3 regions of the Hoeflea sp. AS60 genome follow, and region 3 is predicted to be linked to each of the others. Evidence: riboswitches for the same ligand, from Rfam matches in the RefSeq annotation. Region 3 holds a riboswitch; each other region holds the start of a gene.
The links. A riboswitch is a leader RNA that binds a small molecule or an ion and turns the genes downstream of it on or off. The one in region 3 is predicted to bind cobalamin.
Positions count from the first base shown of each region.

Region 1: another riboswitch for cobalamin. It lies ahead of WNZ14_RS19980 (energy-coupling factor ABC transporter permease); the one in region 3 lies ahead of bluB (5,6-dimethylbenzimidazole synthase).
Region 2: another riboswitch for cobalamin. It lies ahead of WNZ14_RS20765 (CbtB-domain containing protein); the one in region 3 lies ahead of bluB (5,6-dimethylbenzimidazole synthase).

Region 1 is NZ_JBBMQP010000003.1:173,856-178,808, forward strand. Features, by position in the region: gene WNZ14_RS19965 (ATP-dependent Clp protease proteolytic subunit) at 1-94, opposite strand, end outside; gene WNZ14_RS19970 (DEAD/DEAH box helicase) at 278-1,732, opposite strand; gene WNZ14_RS19975 (DMT family transporter) at 2,046-2,984, opposite strand; cobalamin riboswitch at 3,115-3,326, shown strand; gene WNZ14_RS19980 (energy-coupling factor ABC transporter permease) at 3,382-4,065, shown strand; gene WNZ14_RS19985 (threonine/serine dehydratase) at 4,245-4,953, shown strand, end outside.
Region 2 is NZ_JBBMQP010000004.1:71,934-76,886, forward strand. Features, by position in the region: gene WNZ14_RS20760 (cobyric acid synthase) at 167-1,633, shown strand; cobalamin riboswitch at 1,684-2,058, shown strand; gene WNZ14_RS20765 (CbtB-domain containing protein) at 2,108-2,287, shown strand; gene WNZ14_RS20770 (CbtA family protein) at 2,300-3,019, shown strand; gene cobU (bifunctional adenosylcobinamide kinase/adenosylcobinamide-phosphate guanylyltransferase) at 3,016-3,540, shown strand; gene cobW (cobalamin biosynthesis protein CobW) at 3,545-4,597, shown strand; gene cobN (cobaltochelatase subunit CobN) at 4,603-4,953, shown strand, end outside.
Region 3 is NZ_JBBMQP010000002.1:211,683-216,635, forward strand. Features, by position in the region: gene phnK (phosphonate C-P lyase system protein PhnK) at 1-129, shown strand, start outside; gene phnL (phosphonate C-P lyase system protein PhnL) at 133-840, shown strand; gene WNZ14_RS11295 (DapH/DapD/GlmU-related protein) at 837-1,451, shown strand; gene bluB (5,6-dimethylbenzimidazole synthase) at 1,448-2,128, opposite strand; cobalamin riboswitch at 2,177-2,359, opposite strand; gene phnC (phosphonate ABC transporter ATP-binding protein) at 2,540-3,421, shown strand; gene phnD (phosphonate ABC transporter substrate-binding protein) at 3,478-4,389, shown strand; gene phnE (phosphonate ABC transporter, permease protein PhnE) at 4,465-4,953, shown strand, end outside.

The DNA.
Region 1 (4,953 bases), on a different contig from region 3:
CACCATAGATGAAGATCGAGCGCGATTTGAACAGGTTTGCTTCCGCTTCCTTGCCCAGCGGCAGTTCTGTCGTCTTCTCTTCTTCGTCGCTCATAAGCCAGTCTCCGTGTGATTGCATGTCTCGCAGATAGTACGATACGGCCCGCGAAACAATGGCTGAACAGCGAATGGGTTTCCAACATGCAAATGGCGCAGCGAAAAATCGCTGCGCCATTTGCGTCTTTACTCTCTCACGCCGAACCTGAAATCAGCTCCGGCGGAAATCCGGCGACTGGTATCAGCCGCGAGCAATTGCCTTGTCGCCAGCCTGCTCAGGCCGCGGACGGCGATCGCTGCGGCGACGACGCGACTTTGCTGCCGGCTGATCACCATTCTGATTTGCGGCTGCTGCCGGCTGATGCCGGTTGCCGCCGGGCTTTCCTGCCTGCTGACCATTGCCGGAGTTGCGACCCTGGCCTTGCGGCTTTCCACCCTGGCCCTGACGTTGATCGGGCCTGCGGCCCTGACCCTGCGGCTTGGCGCCTTGCGGCCGTGCACCCTGGCGCGGACGCTGGGTCTTGTTCAGCGGAGCAAAATCGCCATCAGGATCAGCCAATGCGTCGACATAGGTGCCTTCAGGCGCCTTTTCGACCGGAATCTCTGTCTTCAGCATCTTTTCGATGTCGCGCAGAAGCGAACGTTCGTCTGGTGCACAGAAGGTCACGGCAGTGCCTTCAGCGCCAGCGCGCGCGGTGCGGCCGATGCGGTGAACATAAACTTCCGGCACATTCGGCAGCTCGTAATTGACCACCAGGGTCACGCCCGGCACGTCAATGCCACGGGCAGCAATGTCGGTGGCGATCAGCACAGGCACGGTGCCGGCGCGGAAACCTGCAAGCGCGCGTTCGCGCTGGCCCTGAGACTTGTTGCCGTGGATGGCGGCTGCGTTGAAGCCATCCGTTTCAAGCCGCTTGACGGCCTTGTCGGCGCCGCGCTTGGTGCGGGTGAACACGATCACGCGTTCGCCCTTGCGGTCACGGATCAGCGAAGCCAGTGCGCCCATCTTGGCAGGTGTCGGCATGTGCATGACCGAATGCTCGACGCGGTCGGCAGTCTTCTTGGCAGGAATCACCGACACTTCGATCGGGTCCTTCAGATGACGGTCGGACAGCTGGCGGATTTCCTTGGGCATGGTCGCCGAGAACAACAGGGTCTGGCGATTTTGCGGCGTCATCGCGAGAATGCGCTTGATCGCCGGCATGAAGCCGATGTCGAGCATCTGGTCAGCCTCGTCGAGCACCACGACTTCAATTTCGTTGAGCGAGACAGCGCGCTGCTCGATCAGGTCCATCAGCCGGCCCGGGGTGGCGATGAGAATATCGATACCGCCAGCCAGCGCCTTGATCTGCGGGCGGATCGAAACACCGCCAACAACAACGGACGAGGTCAGATGCAGCTTGCGACCGTAGTCCTTGACGCTCCGGGCAATCTGGGCGGACAGTTCGCGGGTCGGCGAAAGGATCAGCGCACGGACTTTCTTCGGCGCGGCTTTCTTGCCGGGCGCGAGGCGATGCAGGATCGGCAGCGAGAACGCTGCGGTCTTGCCGGTGCCGGTCTGCGCCAGGCCGATAACGTCACGGCCTTCGAGAACGGGAGGGATAGCCTGCACCTGGATCGGTGTCGGTGTGGTCAGGTGAAGACCATCAAGCGTGTCGAGGAGGGCCTTGGACAGACCGAGTTCGGAAAACAACATGGTATAACTTTCGAATTTTGGGCAATACGTCGGGGGAGCGCTTGCGCGCTGCCATTCGCGGACCATGCCCGATCACAAAATTCCCGCCGGCTACGGCATGACCGCAATCGGAGGAGTTCGGGTTGGGCGCATCGCCGCTGGCCGACGCGAAATTTCAAGGTGGACGTTAGGGGAAGTCAGAACACGCTCATCTCGACTCTAAGGAGGCGTGCAGCGGCCGATTTGGCCCCTATCCAGTTGCGCCTCTTAGGCCTGATAATTGCGGCTGTGTCAAGGCAGGGGGCAGATTTTCGCTGCATCGCAGCAAACAAGCTTAACTGAATATGCGCTCTTTCTCCTCACCCGGAAGGCTCGCAGCCACACTGCGAATGGACTTTCCCGGCGTCAGCGCAATTGCCGAAATGACGATGGCGCAGGCAATCCACTGCGCCAAGCCGATCGGCTCCGCAAAGGCAAACCACCCCACCAGAAACATTGTCGGCAGCTCGAAACTTCCGGCAATCGCAGTCCGTGCGGTGCCTATGGCGGGCGCAGCGACGGTGTAGAGAAGTTGTGGAACAAGCGCCGAACCAAAGGCGATGCCAGCCACAAGCCACCAGCCTGACACAGTGCCGGGGACAAGCGCTGCAATCGGCGTGGCGATCATCAATGGCAAAAGCCCTAGCACAGAACCGAGACTGACGCAGGCGATGCGCGCCACCGGATTGAGCACTGTGAGCTTGTGCACCAGCACATTGATGCCAAACCCGAATCCCAGAGGCGCTGCCAACGACAAAATCAGGGCGGGCATCTGATCGACAGTCACTGCACCCGGTGAGGTGGCAAGTGCAGCTGCCGCGATGATCATCAGTGACGCCAGAACGGCGCGGCGACCCGGCTTATCTCCGAACATCAGCCAGGCAATCAGCAGCGTAAACACCGGGTATGTCATGTAGAGAATGCCCGCTGTCGACACGGGAACAATCTCCACCGCGCGAACATAACCGATCCACCCCACGCCCATGCCGACACCGGCGATCAGGCCCCAGAGCAGAGCAGGCCATCTGGCCCTGGCGCGCCAGACGAAGGGCACAAGTACAATTGCCGCAAAAGCATACCGGAAAAAGGCAATGGCGTGCGGCGCGATGCCTTCAGCAGTCAGCGAACGGGCAAAATACGGGACCAATCCGAACCCGACCGATGCTGCGATGACACCAAGGGTTGCCAGCCCGGGGCCGAGCCAGTGCGGAAAGTCGGTGTTTTCAGTCCTCATGAAGATTGAGTAACAGTCAGCTCCAACACGGGCAATCCGCCTCGGCAGCCTGCCCCACGGAAAAGCTGCAAAGTTGCGGGATGCGGCTTAAAACGTCGTGTTTTCAGATTGCTATCTGGTCAGCTCCAGAATACGAATTGCTTGTTCGGGTTCCATGAAGGCCAAGCTTTCGGGATTAAAGGGGAACACGGTAGGGACGACCTGAAACAGGGCCCGATCCGTGGCTGCCCTCGCAACTGTGAGCGTGAGTCGCATCCATAATGCCACTGGGGATCCCCCGGGAAGGCGGATGACGGCGATCAAGCGCAAGCCAGGAGACCTGCCCGGACTATGGAATCCGCAGTCGCGGGTTTCCAACTCCAACCTCTTGCACGATGGGTGCAGAAAGGGCTTAGAAATGCATATTGAACCCGGCGTCGTAGACGGCGCAAAACTGGCTTTGAGCTACGCAACCGCGGCTGCGGCAGGCGGCCTGACACTGAAGATGTCCTGGGACACGATCCGCGAGGATGGCGGCGCAACCGCGCTGGCGATGCGCTCGGTGATCACCACGCTTCTCGTCTTCACGTTCTTTGAAGTGTTTCCGCATCACGCTGTTGGCGTCTCGGAAGTCCACCTCATCCTCGGCTCGACGCTTTACCTGATGTTCGGCGCCGGTCCGGCAGCGATAGGCCTGGCTTTGGGTCTTTTGATCCAGGGCGTGCTTTTCGCTCCCTTCGATCTGCCGCAATATGGCATGAACGTCACCACATTGCTGGTGCCGCTCTACGCAATGTCGCTCATTGCCAAGCGGATCATCCCGGCGGCGACCGCCTACAAGGATGTGTCCTACAAGCAGGCGCTTGCGCTTTCGACCAGCTACCAGGGTGGCATTGTCATGTGGGTCGGTTTCTGGGCACTTTATGGCCACGGCTTTGGCGTTGAAAATCTGTCGCAGATCGCGGCCTTCGGTGGCGCTTACATGCTGGTCGTGATTGTCGAGCCGCTCGCCGATCTCGGCGTTCTGGCTATCGCCAAGAACTGGCACAAGCTTGATGGCACTCCGATTGTCAGCAACCGGGTTTACGGCCACGCTGCCTGAGCAAGCGAGCCATACCAAGTGATACGCCGCGTGAGCCAGCCTCGCGCGGCGTTTTTTGTGTCCCATGAAATCAATTGATTGTACCCATCTGTCAGGCCTGCCGCATACTGCCTCAAACGGCGTAAGTTCCGCGTGATTTTTCAATCGCACACAGGCCGGCCATTCAGATTGGGAAACAGATGAACATCGAGATGATCCGCGAAGCGCAAGCCCGGCTTGAAGGCCATGTCCGCCGCACGCCCTTGCTCAACTCTCCGTTCCTCGATGAGATTGCAGGCCGACGCGTCTGGGTCAAAGCGGAATGCCTGCAACACACAGGCAGTTTCAAGTTTCGCGGCGGATGGTCGGCGCTGTCGGGGATGGCCCCTGACCTTCGGGCACGCGGCGTCATCGCCTTTTCCAGCGGCAACCATGCCCAGGGTGTGGCTTTGGCTGCTGCGCGGCACGGCGCACGCGCTATCATCCTCATGCCATCCGACGCACCAAAGATGAAAATCGACAATACCCGTACCTTGGGTGCGGAAGTGGTTCTCTACGACCGCGCCACAGAGGACCGGGACGAGATCTGCGCCCGGCTGACGGCGGAGCACGGCCTGACGCTGATCAAACCCTTCGATGACCCGATGGTGATTGCCGGTCAGGGCACCTGTGGGTTGGAAATCGCCGAACAGGCAGCTGCGGAAGGCATTTCGCAAGCGGATATCCTTGTCTGCTGCGGCGGCGGTGGATTTGCCTCAGGCATTGCACTGGCTTTGGAGGCTAACGCTCCAAAGCTTCGGGTACGTACGGCGGAGCCCGAAGGATTTGATGACATGGCTCGCAGCCTGGCTTCCGGCACCATCGAGCGCAACAGTCGGATGTCTGGCTCGCTTTGCGACGCAATCCTCA
Region 2 (4,953 bases), on a different contig from region 3:
ATGCTTATCGGGTGGGGTGAGCTGCATTGAATCCGCCGCGGCATGTCGCAATTCAGATGTCGCAAAAAGAAATTGCCGAAGGTTTGAAAACGCGGTGAACGAATGGTTAGCGCGAGCGCTTGAAAAAGCCTTTTGATCTGCTGTTTGCGGTGCTATCGACGGTCCCATGACACGGGCGTTGATGTTTCAGGGAACAGGTTCGGATGTTGGCAAGACCGCACTGGTTGCGGGCTTTTGCCGGCTCGCGGCTAATCACGGACTGAAGGTCCGGCCGTTCAAGCCGCAGAACATGTCCAATAACGCCGCGGTCGCCGATGATGGCGGCGAAATCGGCCGGGCGCAGTGGCTGCAGGCACTGGCCTGCCGGGTGCCTGCCAGTGTGCACATGAACCCGGTGCTGCTCAAACCTCAATCGGAAACCGGTTCGCAAGTGGTGGTTCAGGGCAAGGTCTTCGGGCATGCAAAGGGCCGCGATTACCAGAAGCTCAAGCCCCAGCTGATGGCGGCGGTCCTCGACAGTTTCGGCCGTGTATCGGAGCAGGCGGATCTTGTGCTGGTTGAAGGCGCCGGCTCTCCGGCGGAAATCAATCTCAGACCAGGCGATATCGCCAATATGGGATTTGCGACATCGGCCCGGGTTCCGGTGGTGCTGGTCGGTGACATCGACCGGGGAGGGGTGATCGCATCGCTGGTCGGGACCCACACAATCCTGCCCGACGAAGACCGGGCGATGATCGTTGGCTACCTCATCAACAAGTTTCGCGGTGATGTCAGCCTGTTTGATGACGGCATTGCTGCTGTCGACGGTTTTACCGGTTGGTCGTGTCTTGGTGTGATACCATGGCTGAAAGCCGCAGCGCGACTGCCTGCTGAGGATTCGGTGGCACTCGAGCGGCTGGTCCGGGGAGACGCGCGGGCGCTCAAGGTGGCAGTACCAATCTTGTCGCGGATCGCCAATTTCGACGATTTCGACCCGCTCAAGGCCGAACCGGAAGTCGAACTCGTGTTCGTGCGGCCCGGTGAGCGGCTGCCCGAAGATGCCGGTCTTGTTATCCTGCCGGGGTCGAAATCGACGATTTCCGATCTCAACGATTTCCGTCAGCAGGGCTGGGACAAAGATCTGCAGGCGCACCGCCGGCGCGGCGGTCGCATAATCGGTATTTGCGGCGGTTACCAGATGCTGGGACAGAGTGTGCTGGATCCGCAGGGGCTTGAAGGTGGCGCGACATCTGCCGAGGGGCTCGGGTTGCTCGATATCGACACCGAGATGGCGCCCGAAAAGACTGTCCGCAACATCGAAGCCCGGTCCGCCGAGTACGATGTGGGCTTGTCGGGCTACGAGATTCATCTCGGTATCAGTCGCGGTCCGGATAGTGCCCGGCCGATGACGCTTCTCGATGGCCGTCCCGACGGCGCGATATCAGCCGACGGCAAGGTATCTGGGACCTATCTGCACGGCCTGTTCGATTCGGATTCCTACCGCGCGAAGCTCCTCGCGGAATTTGGCATTCGGGGCGGGGAGACCAATTTCCGCGCCGATGTGGACAAGGCGCTCGATGAAATTGCCGGTGAACTTGACCGACTCGTCGGCTTTGAACGGCTGATGGAAGCTTCCGCTCAGATCGGTCGCTGATGGAAGCGGCAATGGCGCAGCTGCGATTGACAGCCCGCCGCGTCAGCCCTATCAATTGAAGTTCGAATGGTTCCAGAAAACCGAACTGGTTTTCAGGATCAAAAGGGAATGCGACGGGGTGGACCCAATCAGGGCATCCTTATCGCAGCCGACCCCGCGACTGTAGAGCGGCGAGGCAAATGTCACCGGCACGGAATGCCAGAGTGACGGGAGACAATGGTGTCTTTCCGTCAACTTGAAGCTCCGGACCGGAAACGCCACTGACGTGGCGGCATGATCAATCGGCGCGGACGCCTCTTTGTCTACGAATCGTCCCGTTTTCATGACCGCCATAAACGTCGGGAAGGTTGGCATTTGCTGATGTTCGACGGCAACGTCGACGCGACCCGTGAGCCAGGAGACCTGCCATTCGCACCGGTTGAGAGCCGGACCTTTGGGAGAGGTATTCTCCCGAAGCCATTCACGGAGGTTGTCATGGCTGTTAAGATTCAAACGCTTTCACTCACCGATCGCATCGGTGCGCGCACTGTTGCCGGACTGATGGCGCTGGTCATCGGTTCCATACTGGTGTTCGGGGTTGGCCTCGCCAACTCTCAGGCGCTGCACGATGCAGCGCACGACACCCGTCATTCCTACGGCTTTCCCTGCCACTAAGGGATTGATCCTATGATTGTCAGGTTGCTCCTGGCGGCTCTTGCCGCCGGGCTCATTGCGGGTTTCGCAATGACGCCCGCCCAATATGTCAAAACCATTCCGCTGATCATGCAGGCGGAAGCCTACGAGAATGGCGAAGCTGGCCATTCTCACAGTGCTGCCGAGCCCGCGCATGAACATGCGGGAGATCACGGCCATAGTGATGATGGGTCGATGCTTGGCTTTGGCCGGCTTGGCGATACGATCCTTGCCAATCTGGTTGCCGGAGCGGGCTTCGCGCTGATGCTCGCTGCCGTGGCGTTACTGACGGGGATGGATTTCCCCGGGGGCCGCCAAGCTCTCACGCGGGGTGTTCTTCTGGGAGCAGCGGCCTGGTTCTGCGTCCAGCTTGCGCCTGCGATGAGCCTGCCACCGGCGGTTCCGGGTTTTCCCTATGCCGACCTTGGTGACCGTCAGGGCTGGTGGATGATTGCGGTGCTCGCCTCAGCGGTGGGGATCTGGTGTCTCGCCATGCGGCCAGAATGGCCGATCAAGGTGCTGGGCGTTGTGATCATCGTTGCACCGCATATCTGGGGCTCGCCAATTCCCGAAGATCTGTCGAGCGAAGTACCCGCCTATATCGCCTCTGCCTATGCTGCGGCCTCGCTTGCAACAACCTTGTTCTTCTGGCTGCTGCTTGGCGGGTTGCTGGGGTATTTCCTGTCTCGGGTGCCCGAGGAAAGAGCGGCGTGACAGACGGTCTGCCAAAGGTGACGCTTGTGCTGGGCGGTGCCCGCTCGGGCAAATCCGGTTTTGCCGAAGGCCTGGTCGAACGCGCCTCCGGATCAAGATTGTACCTGGCAACGGGTCAGGCCTGGGATGACGAAATGCGCGACCGCATTGCCTCACACCAGGACCGGCGCGGGCAGGGCTGGGAGACTATCGAGGCTCATCTGGAACTGGCGAAGTCGCTTGAAGCCAATACACGCGCCGACCGTCCGGTGCTGGTCGATTGCCTCACCCTGTGGGTCACCAATCTTATGCTCGGCGAGCACGACATCGACGCCGCGTTTGACGAACTTGCCGGATCACTGCCTTCGCTTGAGGGGCCTGTGGTCTTTGTATCGAATGAGGTGGGGCTGGGCATCGTGCCTGACAATGCCATGGCGCGGGCGTTTCGCGATCATGCCGGCCGCCTCCACCAGTTAATCGCAAGCCTGGCCGACGAAGTCTATTTCGTCGCCGCCGGCCTGCCACTCAAAATGAAGGGCTGACGCCATGATGGGTTCAAAAATTCCTGCAACCGTGATCACCGGCTTTCTCGGCGCGGGCAAGACCACGCTGATCCGGCACATGCTGTCCAACGCCAAGGGCAAGCGGATTGCGCTGATCATCAATGAATTCGGCGATCTGGGCGTCGATGGTGATGTGCTCAAGGGCTGCGGCGAGGAAGTGTGCCGCGAGGAAGACATTGTCGAGCTGACCAATGGCTGCATCTGCTGCACCGTGGCTGATGATTTCATCCCGACCATGGAAAAGCTGCTGGCGCGCAAGGATCGTCCTGACCATATCGTCATCGAGACATCCGGTCTTGCATTGCCGCAGCCGCTGGTCGCGGCCTTCAACTGGCCTGGCATCAAGACGCAGGTGACCGTCGATGGCGTGGTGACGGTCGTTGACAGTGCCGCTGTCGCTGCCGGCCGCTTCGCCCACGATCACGACAAGCTTGACGCGCAACGGCTGGCGGATGACGGACTCGATCATGAAAGCCCGCTGGAGGAATTGTTCGAGGACCAGCTGACCGCTGCCGACCTGATCATTCTCAACAAGGCCGATCTGATCAGCGCTGAAGATCTTGAAGGCGTTCGCGCCGGAATATCGGAGCACATGTCGCGCAAGCCGATTTTCGTCGAAGCGCGGCAGGGCGAGGTGGCGCCAGAGGTGCTGCTCGGTCTGGGTATCGGCACCGAAGACGATATTTCGAACCGCAAGTCGCACCATGAGCTGCATCATGCGGACGGCCATGAGCATGATCATGATGAGTTCGAGAGCTTTGTCGTTTCGCTTGGTCCGGTCAGCGATGCGGCCGCCTTCAGCGAAGGCCTAAAGGCTCTGATCGTTTCGCACGACATTCTGCGGCTCAAGGGTTTTGCCGACATTTCCGGCAAGCCTATGCGGATGGTGGTGCAGGCGGTCGGAAGCCGGATCGACACGCATTTCGACCGGCCATGGGCTGCCGGAGAGGCTCGGGAAACCAGGCTCGTCGTCATCGGACTGCATGACATTGACGAGGCTGCCATTCGCGAGAGCCTGGCCGGGCTCGCCGGTTAAGCAGGATGCATCTTCTTGTCGCACAGAAGGGAAGCCTGAGCGACGGCAATGAGGCCGTCGATCTTGGCCAGAGCCCGGGCGACATTCTGTTCCTGAGTGCGGCGGACACCGAGCTTGCGAGCATTGCCGCAGCACGACAGACGACTGGCCAGCTGAAGTGGCGGCTGGCGAGTCTTTCCGATCTCAAGCACCCGATGTCGGTCGACACCTTTGTCGCCAGGATGGCGCCGAAGGCGAAGCTGGTGATCGTGCGCGCACTCGGCGGGGCCAGCTATTTCGCCTATGCGCTCGAGAGCCTGCATGCGGCCTCCGTCGCGCATGGTTTCAAGATTGCAGCGCTTCCCGGCGATGACCGG
Region 3 (4,953 bases):
CTTTTGTCAGACCGGATGATCGTGATGAAGGAGGGCAAGGTTATCGAGGCTGGTCTCACCGACCGGGTGCTTGATGACCCGCGCGCGCCCTACACCCAGCTTCTTGTTTCCTCTATTCTGCAGGTCTGACCCATGAACACGCTGCTTGTTGCCTCGGAAGTTCAAAAAACCTTCATCATGCACATGCGCGGCGGCGTCGAATTGCCGGTTGTCGCCAATGTATCATTCTCGCTCAAGGCCGGATCATGCGCGGTGCTTGGCGGCCCGTCAGGCGTCGGCAAGAGCTCGATCCTGAAGATGCTGTACGGCAATTACGGCTGCGACAGCGGCCAGATCCTGGTGCAGCACCATGGCCGTCACATCGATATCGCCAGTTCATCTCCGCGCACTGTGCTGGAGATCCGGCGCGACACGATCGGTTATGTCAGCCAGTTTTTGCGCGCGGTGCCGCGGGTTTCGGCGCTGGATGTGGCTGCGGAGCCACTGATGATCCGCGGTGTGGCGCAGGAGACAGCGCATGAACGGGCGCGAGAGCTGTTTACCGAACTCAATCTTCCCGAAAAACTCTGGTCGCTGCCGCCGGCGACGTTTTCGGGCGGCGAACAGCAACGCGTCAACATTGCGCGCGGTTTCATCACCGATCATCCGGTGCTGCTGCTTGACGAGCCGACGGCGTCGCTCGATGCGGCCAACCGTGAGGTGGTCATCAGCCTGATCGCCCGCAAGAAGGCCGATGGTGCAGCACTTCTCGGGATTTTCCACGATCATGACGTGCGCAATGCAGTGGCTGATCACGTCATCGACGTCTCCGCCTTTGCCACTGGAAAGTCTGCTGCATGACCAGATTGTCTGATACGCCTCTGGTGCACTCCACCGCCAAGATCGTGGATTCGACGCTTGGACGCTACACCGAAGTCGGCGCCAACTGCACCGTGGCGCATTCAACCATGGGCGACTATTCCTACTGCGTCGAGAACACGCAAATTGCGTATGCCAATATCGGCAAATTCGCCAACATCGCTTCCCATGTGCGGATCTATGCCAGCATGCACCCGATGGAGCGGGCGTCCTTGCATCATTTCAGTTACCGGTCGTCGTGGTATTTTGACGGTGCGGCAGATGATCAGGAGTTCTTTGACTGGCGCGCCGGGCAGGGGATAACGATCGGTCACGACAGCTGGATCGGGCACGGCGCGGTTGTGATGCCGGGCGTGAAAATCGGCAATGGCGCCAGCATCGGCGCCAACGCGGTGGTAACAAGAGATGTCGCCGATTTCGCCATCGCCGTCGGTGTGCCGGCACGCACGATCAGGCAGCGTTTTTCCGATGATATCGCCAGCCGTCTCGATGCGCTCGCCTGGTGGGACTGGGAGCATGACCGGCTTCATGCCGCGCTCAAGGATTTCCGGTCGCTGCCGGCCGAGGAATTTCTCGAGCGCCACGGCGGTTAAATCTCTCCCTGCCAGCACTCCTCGAAAATCAGCTCATCGAGGGGCAGTCTGCGGTTCCAGCCTTTGACCTCAAGTTCTGGCCGCTCATAGAGCTCATCGACATAGCCCAGACACAGATAGGCGACGATCTCGATCCTGTCGGGAATACCGAGAATGGATTTGAGGTCGGCGTCGCGAAAGATGCTGACCCAACCCATGCCGATGCCTTCGGCGCGCGCCGCGAGCCATAGGTTCTGCACCGCGCAGACGGTGCTGTAGAGATCCATTTTGGAAGTGTGGGTTCGCCCCAGAACGACATCACCACCGCGATCACGGTCACAGGTGACGCAGATATTGAGCGGCGCCTTGCGGATGCCCTCGAGCTTGAGCGACTTGTATTTCGATTGCCGCGCTTCAGGGAACATTGTGGCTGCTTCATCATTGGCGCGACCGAACGCGTCGGCGACACGATCGCGAACACTTTGATCCCTGATAGTTATGAAATTCCACGGCTGCATGAAGCCGACCGATGGCGCGTTGTGGGCGGCCTCCAGCAGACGGCGCACCACGTCATCAGGAACAGGGGTCGCCAGGAACTGGTCGCGCACGTCGCGGCGGGTGAAGATGGCTTTGTATACGGCGTCGCGTTCAGCCGTATCGAAAGCCCTGGCTGCAGTCAGCATTGATGTATTCGGCATTGTTTGATCCCCAACAATCCGTAACACCCCGCAGCGCTGTCCATGCGCTCAAAGGCTATGACGTCTGGCCGGTCTTCTGACTTCGGATCATCTGGTCTGCGCGCCTTCCCGGGTCTCTCCCAGTGGCATGTCGCTCAGACCATCCCCGTCACAGCGTTGGGCACGTTCCGGATTTTCACCGAATTCCCGATTCTCCCGCATGTCACGGGCACCAGACACTTGCATAGGGCCATGGCGGTGGCCGGAGTGCAAGCATCAAAACTGCAGAAATATGTGGGTTTTTGCTTGTTCGGCAGGACGGCTGTGGATCGTAACAAAACTGACATCAAACCGACATCGCGCCTTCACATGGCTGGGCTAGTCCAATCCTCGAAAGTCACAAAACCAAACGTGATCTCAGAGGATTTGCTTATGCTTGAATTGACCGATGTGACCCGCCGTTTTGGCAACAACATAGCCGTTGATGCAGTCACACTCTCAATTCCCGAGGGCCAGATGGTCGGCGTCATTGGACGTTCGGGAGCAGGCAAGTCCACGCTTCTGCGCATGATCAACCGTTTGACACCGTCGAGCAGCGGAGAGATCCGGTTCAAGGGCAAGACGGTCTCGGGCCTGAATGGCGGCGGGCTCCGCAATTGGCATCGTGATTGTGCGATGATCTTCCAGCAGTTCAATCTTGTGCCGCGGCTTGATGTGCTGACCAACGTCTTGCTCGGTCGCCTCAATCACCGTTCGACAGTGCTCAACATTCTCAACATCTTCACTGTCGAAGAGCGCGCCAACGCGCTTGCCGCACTGGAGCGGCTCGGCATCGCCCAGACCGCGCTTCAGATGGCAGGCACGCTGTCTGGTGGCCAGCAGCAGCGCGTCGCCATTGCCCGGGCCCTGATGCAGTCGCCATCGATGATCCTGGCTGATGAGCCGATCGCTTCGCTTGATCCGCTCAATGCGCAGATTGTGATGGATGCGCTCAAGGACATCAATGAACGTGAAGGCATCACGGTGATCACCAACCTGCATACGCTTGATACTGCGCGCCACTATTGCGAGCGGGTGATCGGCATGGCGGGTGGCAAGGTGGTTTTCGATGGCCCGCCCGATGAACTTACCACCGAAGCCGTCCGGATGATCTACGGCGCCTCCGACGATGGCACGGAAATCTCTGAATCCATCACATCGACATCCATTTCAGCCGGTCAACCAGTTGTGCCGGCCAAACCGAAATCCACCGGTCCACTGCAGCCCGCGCTTCGCGCGAGAACTGCAGCCACCGGGGTCGCCTTGCCAGCGTAACAGGCTCAACCCACGGAATTGCCGGCAAGACGCCGGTCCGAACCAGGAGCAGATCCATGATCAAGAAAGCCCTTCTCGCAGCGGCATCGTTCGCTGCCGTCATCGCTGTCCAGCCTGCAGTTGCTGAAGACCTCAAGGACTTCCGCATCGGTATTCTCGGTGGCGAAAACGAAGCCGACCGTCTGCGCAGTTTCCAGTGCATGACAGAAAAGCTGCCTGCCGTTCTCGGCGTTGAAAAGGTTTCGCTTTTCCCCGCTGCCGATTATGACGGCGTTATCCAGGGCCTGCTTGGTGGCACGCTCGATTATGCCGAACTCGGCGCATCTGGCTACGCCAAGGTCTATCTTGATGATCCGAAGGCAGTCGAGCCTATCCTGACCACCATCCAGACCGATGGCGCCACCGGCTACTACTCGGTGATGGTCGCTCGCAAGGATTCAGGCATGACCAAGCTTGAAGACCTCAAGGGCAAGAAGCTCGGCTTTGCCGATCCGGACTCCACCTCGGGCTTTCTGATCCCGTCGGTTACCCTGCCGGCTGCCATCGGCATGCCAATTGCCGATTTCTTCGCTGAAACCGGCTTTGGCGGCGGTCATGAAAACCTCGTCCTCGAAGTGGTCAAGGGCAACTTCGACGCTGGCACAACCTGGGCTTCGGGCGTTGGCGAATTCAAGGACGGCTATACCTCCGGCAACCTGAAGAAGATGGTCGACAAGGGCATCGTCGATATGGGCGATCTGGTCGAACTCTGGAAGTCGCCGCTGATCCCGAACGGTCCGATCGTTGTTCGCTCAACGATGGATACAGACATGAAGACCAAGTTCAAGGACTTCATGATGGCCCTGCCTGAAAGCGATCCGGAGTGCTTCTCCGCGATCCAGGGCGGCGATTACAAGGGCTATACCGAAGTTGATCCTTCGTTCTACCAGGCGATCATCGACGCTCGCAAGGCCAAGATCGGCTCGTAAGCCTCATCCGCATCACATCGCCGCGGTCCCTTGTTCAAGGGGCCGCGGTTTTACCTGTCAGTACAGGACCTCATCATGACAACGCCCCGACATTCACAGATGGTCATCGAGACCGAGCGGCACTGGCAGGCTTTGGCCCGGCAACGGCGTATCTACACAGGCCTGGGGCTTGCGCTTCTCATGATGGCTTTGGCGGGTTCTCTATGGTTTGCCAACGAGACCAATGCCGGCAAGTTCTGGGACCGGCTGCCACATTTTTTCGATTTCTTCGGCGACATGATCCCTCGCGACGGATGGGAAGTCTGGCGCGCACTGTTCGATCTTCCGAGCCCCTATGCGGACGGATCGCTGAAATATGACTATCCAGTCGGTCGAGTGTGGCTGACCGACAGTCTCTACATGCCCGAATATGTCTACAAGATGATCGAGACCATCAACATCGCCATCGTCTCGACCATCATCGGCTTCACCTTCGGCTTCCTGCTCTGCTTCCTTGCGGCTTCGAACCTGACGACGAGAGGCTGGCTGCGTGGTTTCGTGCGGCGTTTTCTGGAAATTCTCCGG